DNA from 2 places in the Lactobacillus sp. X-49 genome. Region 2 is predicted to be linked to the other one. Evidence: riboswitches for the same ligand, from Rfam matches in the RefSeq annotation. Region 2 holds a riboswitch; the other holds the start of a gene.
The links. Region 2 has a riboswitch for thiamine pyrophosphate ahead of ACYIAQ_RS07020 (ECF transporter S component). Riboswitches for the same ligand answer to the same signal wherever they lie in the genome.

Region 1: another riboswitch for thiamine pyrophosphate. It lies ahead of ACYIAQ_RS03360 (ATP-binding cassette domain-containing protein); the one in region 2 lies ahead of ACYIAQ_RS07020 (ECF transporter S component).

What each region holds. Positions count from the first base shown of each region.
Region 1 covers NZ_JBXSQM010000004.1:79,434-84,508, reverse strand. Annotated here, with positions in the region: gene ACYIAQ_RS03360 (ATP-binding cassette domain-containing protein) at 1-1,346, opposite strand, end outside; TPP riboswitch at 1,344-1,433, opposite strand; gene ACYIAQ_RS03355 (helix-turn-helix transcriptional regulator) at 1,569-2,507, shown strand; gene htpX (zinc metalloprotease HtpX) at 2,642-3,532, opposite strand; gene ACYIAQ_RS03345 (LemA family protein) at 3,550-4,122, opposite strand; gene ACYIAQ_RS03340 (SLC13 family permease) at 4,210-5,075, opposite strand, start outside.
Region 2 covers NZ_JBXSQM010000013.1:34,157-39,231, reverse strand. Annotated here, with positions in the region: partial or broken gene ACYIAQ_RS07040 (helix-turn-helix domain-containing protein) at 88-462, shown strand; gene ACYIAQ_RS07035 (DUF2087 domain-containing protein) at 512-724, opposite strand; gene hpt (hypoxanthine phosphoribosyltransferase) at 1,332-1,901, opposite strand; gene ACYIAQ_RS07025 (M42 family metallopeptidase) at 2,141-3,223, shown strand; TPP riboswitch at 3,274-3,363, shown strand; gene ACYIAQ_RS07020 (ECF transporter S component) at 3,407-3,985, shown strand; gene udk (uridine kinase) at 4,031-4,672, opposite strand.

The sequences.
Region 1 (5,075 bases), on a different contig from region 2:
GCAAGGTTAGTTAATTCATGACTAATAATAAGTAGTGTTTGTTTCCTGTCTATTTGACTTTGTCTTAATAATTTCATGACTTGAAGTGCCGAGTCTTGATCAAGCCCACTGAGTGGCTCATCTAAGAGTAGTACCTTCTGGTTAGAGATTAACATTAGTAGTATTTGTAATTTCTTTTGTTGTCCACCCGAAAGAGAATAAACTACCTGATCTAGAAGTTGATCTAAATTCAAGTTTACTAAAGCTTGCTGAATTCTTTGATCAGTAAAAAAATTGTCAGAGCGTTGCTTCTTGCTCAGATTTAGTTCATCTAGTACAGTAACATTAATAAATTGATCGGTTGCTTCTTGGAAAACTTGCCCAACTTGCCGTAAATATTTGCGGGGCGAAAGTTGACAAATTTCTTGTTTGTTAAAAGTTAAGTTGCCTTCATAAGGTAGCATTTTGGTTAATGCTTCAAATAGTGAGGTTTTTCCTGCGCCGTTTGCCCCAGTAATTAACGTTGTTTTGCCAGCAATAATTTGTAATTCGTGTTGGGATAATAATAATCGATTTTGTTTGATTTCAGTATTGGCGAAAGTAAAGCAACTACTTTCATGCACTGGAATGGAGAAAGAATAGGTAGGATGTTGATCATTAGTGTGCAGTAGCAGCTTTTTTTCTTTTTCTTTTAGTTTGACAATCGTTTTATCACGAAACTGAAACAAGTTGTCGCAAATTCCGACATAATCACTAAGAATGTGATCGCTAAGAAAGATTGTTTTGCCTAAATCACGCAGATGAGCCAATTTGGTAATTAAGAATTTACGAGTGGTGGGATCGCAACTAGCGAAAGGCTCATCCAATAAAAAAACATTAACATCCATTGCTACAAGTACTGCCAGGGCAACACGCTGCTGTTCGCCTCCTGACATAGTATTAATTTTTTGATCAAGTAAATGGCTAATCTCGGCAAAATCGACAGCTTGTTGTAATCTTGTTGGGTATTGCTCACGACTAATTTGTAAGTTTTCTAAAGCAAAAACAATTTCCTCTCGAGGAGTTGCCATTGTAAATTGTTCACTAGCTTTTTGAAACATCATCGCAGTTTGAAGGTTATCCAAGTTAATTGAACCACTAATTGTACCGGCATATTTAGGATAGAGTTGTGCTAGTATTTTTAAAAAGGTTGATTTGCCACATCCTGAGGGTCCGATTAATAGCGAAAATTCACCTGTTGGGATGGACAAATTAGTTTGTTCTAAAATAGTATTTTGTTTATCATATGAAAAAGTCAAATTTTTACTTGTAATCAATTTTATCCTCAATATAAAAAAGCCATCATAACCAAAAGGGTCTGACGACATGAAATCATTAATTTTCCCTTCGCTGGTATTAACCATAGCAGGTTCAGCGGGTATATTCTCAGCCTTTTGGCACCCCGATAATTGATTTCATTATATCTAAAAGCAGATTTACTGTCTAGTAGAAGAAATTTTTTATAATGGGATAGTTATTGACCAGTAGGATAAAATTCATTAATATATAATAAAATTATAAAGCAGTCACTATTTAAAGAAGGTGAATTTATGGTAGCGTTTAAACTAGAACAATATTTAGCAAGTGTTCTGGATGCTGAGGATGTTGATTCAAATGAAGTACAATTAAAGGTAGGAAATAGCAGTTTTGATATCTTTACAGCTTATCTTGAAAACCGTAATGCAGGTATACACAGGTATCAGACTACCAATACTACTATTCTTTACGAAATTACTGGTAAAACCAAGATTAGAAATAATGGCCGTGAGTTAAAGTTAGGGCCAGGAAATATCATGATTTTGCGACGTAAGTGTGAGTATGATGTGCAAACACAACTAAAAGGAAATGTGTTACTAAAACTTGAATTTAATTCTAATTTAAATTTTAAAACCTTTTTGATTAACGCAGGTGTACTTGATCCAAGCGAACGAAATGTAATCAATAATGTCCATGATGCTTTAAAAATAAGACAATTACTTTATATAAAAAGTTCACCCATGTCAAAACCAGCACAATTACTTAAAGAAATTATTGATGAATATCTAAATCAAAATATGTTTACCCAAAGCATGATTATTGCACAATTAAGCATACTTTTCATAACGACTATTAGAAACCGCGATCTAATAGTAATTCCTGATACTATTCAAGAATTTGCGCCTACTACGTTAGAGCAATATATTGATGATAATTATGCAAAGGTAACGCTTGCCCAGGCTGCTCAATATTTCGGCTTTAACACTAATTATTTTTCTAGTTTAGTAAAACAAAAAACCGGTAAAAGTTTTGTTGAACATGTCGATGAAAGAAGAATGCAAGAAGCTCGTAATTTGCTTGCTCGACCGGATATTTCGATTAAAGAGATTATTGCCCATGTTGGTTATAGTGGGAAGTCCTTTTTTTATAAGAAGTTTAATGAGTATTACCATGAAACTCCAGTGCAAATGCGGACAGAATTGTTCCGGCAGGCTAATATTAATTTAAAATGATTAATGGTAACTAATAAGCTATCAAGAAAATTACCTGCTAGCAATTTTGAAATTTTAAATATACTGACTAACTAAAAATGAGGTGTTTCGAGTATATAACTCAAGACACCTCATTTAGTTGTTAATTAAAAAAATTACATTTTTTCTAACCGCTTAATACGTTCTTCTGTTGGAGGATGTGTGTCAAATAAATTGGAAACTCCCTTTTTGTTTAACGGATTTTCGATATACATTCCTGCACTACTAGGATCTGCCTTCTTCATTGGGTCAGAACCTTCAATTTTCTCTAATGCAGAAATTAAGCCTTGGGGGTTACGTGTTAACTCAACTGAAGATGCATCAGCTAAGTATTCACGGTTACGTGATAAAGCCATTTGTGCCAAACTGGCACAAAGTGGCCCTAAGATAAGGACAAAAAGAATTGCAACAACTTTAAAAACTACCTCTAACCCATTACTCGAATTGGTATCACGGTCATCGTCATCAATCCACCAGATGTAACGACTGGCAATTCCTGATAAGAAGGAAATTACACCTACTAAGACAGCCGCAATTGTTGAAACCATAATATCGTAATTACGGATATGTGAAATTTCGTGCCCTAGCACACCTTCAAGTTCTTCACGGTTCATTAAATCAAGTAAACCTTGTGTTACTGCAACAGCAGAATGATTAGGGTCACGTCCCGTGGCAAAAGCATTTGGGCTTTGATCATTAATAATGAAAACGCGTGGCATTGGGACTTTACCGACCATTGCCATATCTTGAACAACATGCCACAATTCAGGGTGATCTTGTTCACTTACTTCTTGAGCATGGTTTAGACTCATCACCATATTTGCTGGATTAGGTAGAACAATTAACATGTAAATTACACTAAAAAACAAAGCAATAATTAACCCTAAAATTGGTCGGTTGCCAAAAATGTATCCTAATCCAGCACCAACTAATGCAAGAATGATGATAAATAAAGTCATTATCCAAACTGTTTTGCGCTTATTGCGGGCAATTTGTTGAAATAACATAAGAATTATCCTGCCGCTTAAAACTTAACTTTTGGTACTTCTTTTTCCGCTTCACTTGTTTGTAAATAATCAACTTTCTTAAAGCCATGAATATGAGCAACTAGATTCGACGGAAAAGTTAGAATTTTTTGATCATAAAGAGCTGCCGATGAATTATAGAGCTGCCGCGAATAAGCAATTTTATTTTCGGTATTGGTCAATTCCTCCTGTAATTTTAGGAAGTTCTGGTTAGCCTTTAAGTCAGGATAATTTTCTGACAAAGCAAAGATAGTCTTTAAAGCATCAGAAATTTGATTAGAAACTTTTAATGTTTGAGTATGATCATTAGTAGGAACATTATTTAGTTGATTTCGCAGTTGAACGACGTTCTCAAGGGTTTCTTTTTCATGTTTGGCGTAGCCTTTAGTTGTTTCCACTAAATTGGGAATTAAGTCATTACGTCGTTTTAACTGTACGTCAATTTGGCTCCACGATTCATCAATGTAGACCTTGGATTTTTGCAAACTATTATAAATAGTAATATAAATGGCAATTAATAAAACAAGGATAACGACAATTATCCAAAATAAGCTGAATGATAAACTAAACATTACTTTTCCTCCTTAAGATAAGTATTTAATCAATTATAACTGATTATATGTTATTTGAATACAAAAGTGATTACTGATAAATAGTTTTTAAATAAGTAATAATAACCAACCGACTATTGTTAAAATAATTAAACTAATTAGTTGCATAATTAGCCATTTTTTGAAAAATTCACTTCTGGAAACGGTAGCGTTTTGGGTAAAAGTTTTTAAGACAAGCATGTTAGCCATTGATCCGATTGGTGAACCGAAACCACCAATGTTAGAACCTAAAAATAGAGCTTTAGCGTATGGTGTGAATTTTCCTACTAAAATAGTTGCTGGAACGTTGCTGATAATTTGACTAGAAAGAATTGAGGTAAAATATGTCGATTGTTCCGAATTAATCATCGTATGGATAAGGGTGACAATGATTGGGATCTGTTGAATATCACTAATAAAAATAAAGAAGCAGGTAAAGGTTAAAAGTAGGGCATAGTCAATTTTCAGTAAGATTCGTGGATTGATTACAAGGGCTAAAATAATAGCAATGATCATAGGAATTACAATGTTGATAATCTTGAAAACACCCAAAAAGAATAAGGCAAAAACGATTGTAGTTATAATAGTAGGACGTACACTAATATTGATTGGCTTAATATCTTGTCTTGGAATTTGTTTACGTGGAATAAAATAAAAAATAATCAAGGAAATTAATACTGATGCCAGTAAATAAGGTAATGACCATGAAAAAAATTCAAACGCGCCAACCGAATATTTGCTAACCAAAAAAATGTTATGTGGATTACCCCAAGGTGTAAATGCTGCCCCAATATTTGCTCCCATCCCGATTAAGGTGACTGGTAAAATTTGTGGCAGTTTGCAACGTTTAGCAATGTTTAAGTATAGCGGAATCAAGGTAAGTGCCGTTATATCATTTCCCAGAAACATCCCAGAAATAATTGCCAGTAATGTAA
Region 2 (5,075 bases):
AATTTTATCCGTGACTATAATGACTTAAACTTGAAAACTAAAAATCACCGCGAAAGAGAGTGGTTTCTAGCTTTTTTGTACAAAAATAAAGATGAGGGTGCAATACTTAATATTTTAAATTTACCCTCTTTATGTGGTATTGAAGATCCCAATTTGCGGCAACTAAAAAATAATCTTATTCTTGAGTATATAAATATCAGGCAGAAAGTGATCATGAACGAATTAAGGAGCGCCAACGTCAAGGTATCGAAATAGATAGCTAAAGCAGAAGGTCGCTATCATGGGCGTAAGCCTAAATATTCTAAAGATAGTCCACAATTGCAACACGTTTTTAGACTTTATAAGAGTGATATGACCGACACCAGAGTAGTAAAATTAACTGGTATCAATCGCGCAACTTTCATACGATATAGAAAAAAATTGAAATCGTTTATTAATCTTTCTATTATCACAAGGCGATAGAAAAAGCAGGCTTTTGGTGTTCATTTCAAAAGTACTACTTTCAAATAATTTATTTACTTCTCCAATATAATCTACCGTCATCCGTTCTATTCAAAAAGTTATATTCTATTAAATCACGTCTTCTTGTAACATAATTATCTATAAGTCCCATTAAAATGAGATTTACATCCTGTTCAGAGTATTTCTTTTCAGGCTCAAATTTAGTCGCTAAATAAGATAAGACAAGTAATCGATTTTTTTCTTTTCCCGGCCAAATTTTCACTCTACCTCTAGAATCGACGTACTTATCTAATGTAATGTTATGCTCCATTAACTCTTACTGCCTTTCTATTTAACAAATAGCTTATTCCAAATAAAACTATCCCTAAAGTTGCTAAAAAAATTTAAGCACTACCAATTCCAAAATTATCTGATATATAACCATTAATTGACAAAACAATTACAGAAACACCCGCATCAAGTGTATTACTGACTGAAATTATTGTTGCCCTATTAGATTCCATTGTAATACTTTGTTGTAGTATTGTCTCTTGAAGAATTTGTTCAATACTACCGAATATAGTATTGAGCAAAAAGAAAAATTTTGATAAGTTTAAATCTTTAATTAAACAATAAAAACAACTTAGAAATCAAGGACTTGGACCTTAAACTAATATGCTATTCATGACACAATATAGCTGTAAAGAAAAAGAAATCTTGCAAAACAAGACTTCCCTTCTAAATATCAAGCCTCCGCTTTAAATGCGGCTGACAATTATAGTTTTACGAAAGTATCTACCAATAACTAGCCAAAATAAAATTAACCCTCTAGATTGGACCAAAATCCATCTAGAGGGTTAACTTAACAGTCTTCTTTTTATTTGATTATTTTATTTATTGGTAACGCGTCCAATGATTTCAGGCTTAAGTACACCAATGTAGCGAAGATTGCGGTAGGCATTCATAAAATCTAGTCCATAACCAACAACAAATTCATTGCCTACTTTTGAACCATAATATTCAATATCAACATCGGTTCGTCTGTTAGTTTCTTTATTAAGTAGTACGCAGCATTTGACACTTTTGGCGCCTCGTTCTTTGAGCAGATTCTTCATATACTTTAAAGTAAGACCAGTATCAACAATATCTTCGACGATAAGTACATCGCGACCATTGACATCAGTCGTAAGATCTGAAATCAACTTAACTTTTCCAGAAGATTCAAACCCATTGCCATAACTGGAAACATCAAGAAAGTCAATTTCTTCTTTAACATCCATTTCTCGTACCAGGTCGGTTAAAAAGAATATTGCGCCTTTAAGTGCACCTACAATAAGAGGATTTTTTCCCGCATAATCTTCAGTTAGCTGTTTGCCTAGTTTAACGCACATTTTATGAATGTCGTTTTCGGTAAACAACTGATGGTCAATAATACTGTTAATATTGTCGTTTTTCGGCATTGATTTACCCTTTACCTTAAAATTTTTGAATTACTAATAGTATCGATTATATCATTTTATGGTTAAAAAAGCAGACTGTTTTAAACTTTTTTTGCCAATAGTTGTCTAAATTACGGACAAAATTATTATATTAAATAAAAATAGTAGGATTAACTGGATATTAACTTAAATTTATAGAGTTATTCCTAAAGTTTTTGTTACAATGAAGAAAGATATTAAATTAAAGAGAAGGCATTTAAATGAAAAAAGAAAAAGAAATAAAAATGCTTAAAGCCTTTGCGGATGCAAATGCGACGTCAGGCTTTGAAGAAGAATTTGTTAAATTGTTCACGCAAACTGTCAAAGATTTTGCTGATATCAAAGTTGATGGTATGCTTAATGTATACGCAGCTAAGAAAGAAAATCAAGCTGGACGGCCAGTAATTCAGTTAGATGCTCATTCGGATGCTGTTGGTTTCATTACTCAGGCAGTCAGACCAAATGGAATGATTAAATTTGTTCCCTTAGGTGGATGGGTAAAATATAATATACCAGCCTTGCGAGTAAAAATCAGAAATAAAGATGGTGAATATATTCCCGGCGTTGTTGCAACAAAGCCACCACATTTTATGACTGAAGCAGAAAGGAATAATGTTCCAGATGTTGCTGATATGTCAATTGATGTTGGTTCATGTTCACGTGAAGAGACCATCAATGATTTTAAAATTGATACGGGTTGTCCAATTTTTGTTGATGTAAAGTGTGAGTATAACGAAAAAACGGGATTATTCTTTGGTAAAGATTTTGATGATCGTTTTGGTGCAGCAGCAATGGCAGATGTTCTTGAAATTTTAAAAGAAGAAGAAACTGACTTTAATGTAGTCGCAGCTCTTTCTAGTCAAGAAGAAGTTGGACTTCGTGGTGCTTATGTGACTGCTCGAGCAGTCAAACCTGATTTAGCAATTGTACTTGAATCTTGCCCAGCCGATGATACTTTTACCCCTGAATGGTTGTCACAAACCGGTCTTAATCGTGGACCGATGTTAAGGGATATGGATACTACATTTTTACCGAATCCTAAATTCCAACAGTATGCTTGTGATTTAGCTGATAAGAATCACTTACCATATACACGTTCTGTTCGGACTGGTGGGGGACAAGATGGTGCAGCCATTTACTATGAAAATGGTGCGCCTACAATTGTTATTGGAATTCCAGTTCGATATGAGCATTCACCATATTGTTTTAGTTCATATCATGATTTTAAAGCTTCAGTAGATTTAGCTGTTGCAATTATTCGCGATATGACTAAAGAAAAACTGAATAGTTTTACTAAATTCTAGAATTAATTTGGTGAAATAATATTCTTTATGTTATACTTTAATAAATTATAGTTAGTCACTAGGGGTGCCACATAGCTGAGAAATACCCTCTGAACCTGAACGGGATAATACCTGCGCTAGGGAAGTGTTAAAGAAAAAATTTAACGTGTACTCCTATTGACTCAAGTTATAGGAGTATTTTTTATGTTTACAAGATCATCGAAATGGAATGTTAAGTCAATCATTTTAATCGCACTCATTGGAATAATTATGGGTGTGGTTTATACTTATGGTTTTAACTGGGCATACAATTTAATTAAGTTAATATTAATTCCAACTGGCTTTGCGCCTGTGACGGATACTGTGTTTACTGGATTATGGTTAATAGCTGCATCGTTAGCAATTTATTTTGTTCCAGCACCTGGTTCAGGAACAATTGGTGAATTATTGGCTGCAATTGTAGAAATGGCTATTGGCGGACAATGGGGTGCAATGACACTAATTTCCGGAATACTGCAAGGTGCAACGAATGAAATAGGCTTTTTCCCTAAAAAAAGTCGTTATCAAAGATTCTCATGGACAAGTGTACTGACAGGGGCAGTGTTTGCGGGCTTGGCTTGCTTTATATCTTCTTATATAATATATGGCTGGAATAAGTTCAGTTTTCAGCTTCAACTGGTTATGTTTATTACCAATTTAATTTCATCAATTGTTTTTGATGGTGTTTTAGTTAAGCTAATTACCAATTTGTTTGACCGTGCGTTAAAGCCAAAAGTCGATTAAACGTTTAATTACAAATAAAAACGAGAGAAAATTTGCTCTCGTTTTTTATTTGATATCCTTACTTAAAATTGAATGAACTTTAGTTGTTAACATGTCAATGGCTACATCATTGTCTCCGCCTTCTGGAATAATGATATCCGCATAACGTTTTGTGGGCTCAATGAACTGATGATACATCGGTTTAACTGTTCCTAAATACTGCTCAATAACAGATTCAATTGATCTACCACGTTCTTGAAGATCACGTTGCAATCGGCGGATGAAACGAATATCATCATCAGTGTCAACGTAAACTTTAATATCCATTAAATTACGTATTTCTTCGTTAGATAGAACCAAAATCCCTTCCAAAATAATAATATCAACCGGATCAGTATGAATGGTTTCCTTGCTTCTGGTATGTTCTTTAAAATCATATACAGGCATTTCAATAGCTTCATAATTAAGTAAGCTGCGTAATTGTTTCGATAATAGCGGGATATCAAAAGCATTAGGATGATCATAATTAATATTGAGTCTAGCACTCATTGGAATCCCTGTATTATCTTTATAATATGAATCTTGTGTCATGATTAAAACATGTTCATTTTCTTGCATCTGTTCGACAATTTTATGAGCAATGGTAGTTTTTCCACTACCTGAACCGCCGGTAATACCGATTACGACAGGTTTTTTAAGTTGAGACATTGAGACACTCCTTTTTATCAAATAACATTTTACTTTACTTTATCAAGAATTTCCAATAAGTACGTTAATACAAATTTTTTGTTTGAAATCGATTTATATATCATAATATGGGAAATAGATAATTTTAAAAACAAAGAGGAATAGTTATTAACTATAATTTAATGCCAGTTAAATATTTTATTGATGTGGTATAAACACATTGTTTTATTACGGATTCTAAAAGAAATTATGTTTCTGAAACTGTGGTAAGTTCTATAATTTAAAAAAATGTGGTATTATATACAATAATAAATGAAAAGACGCATTTAAGATTACGCCTGATTCTTCATATTGAGAGAAGGTAATATTTATGAATAACTTTTTTAATAGTCTTATTTTTAGTAGAATGGTAGGAATTATATTT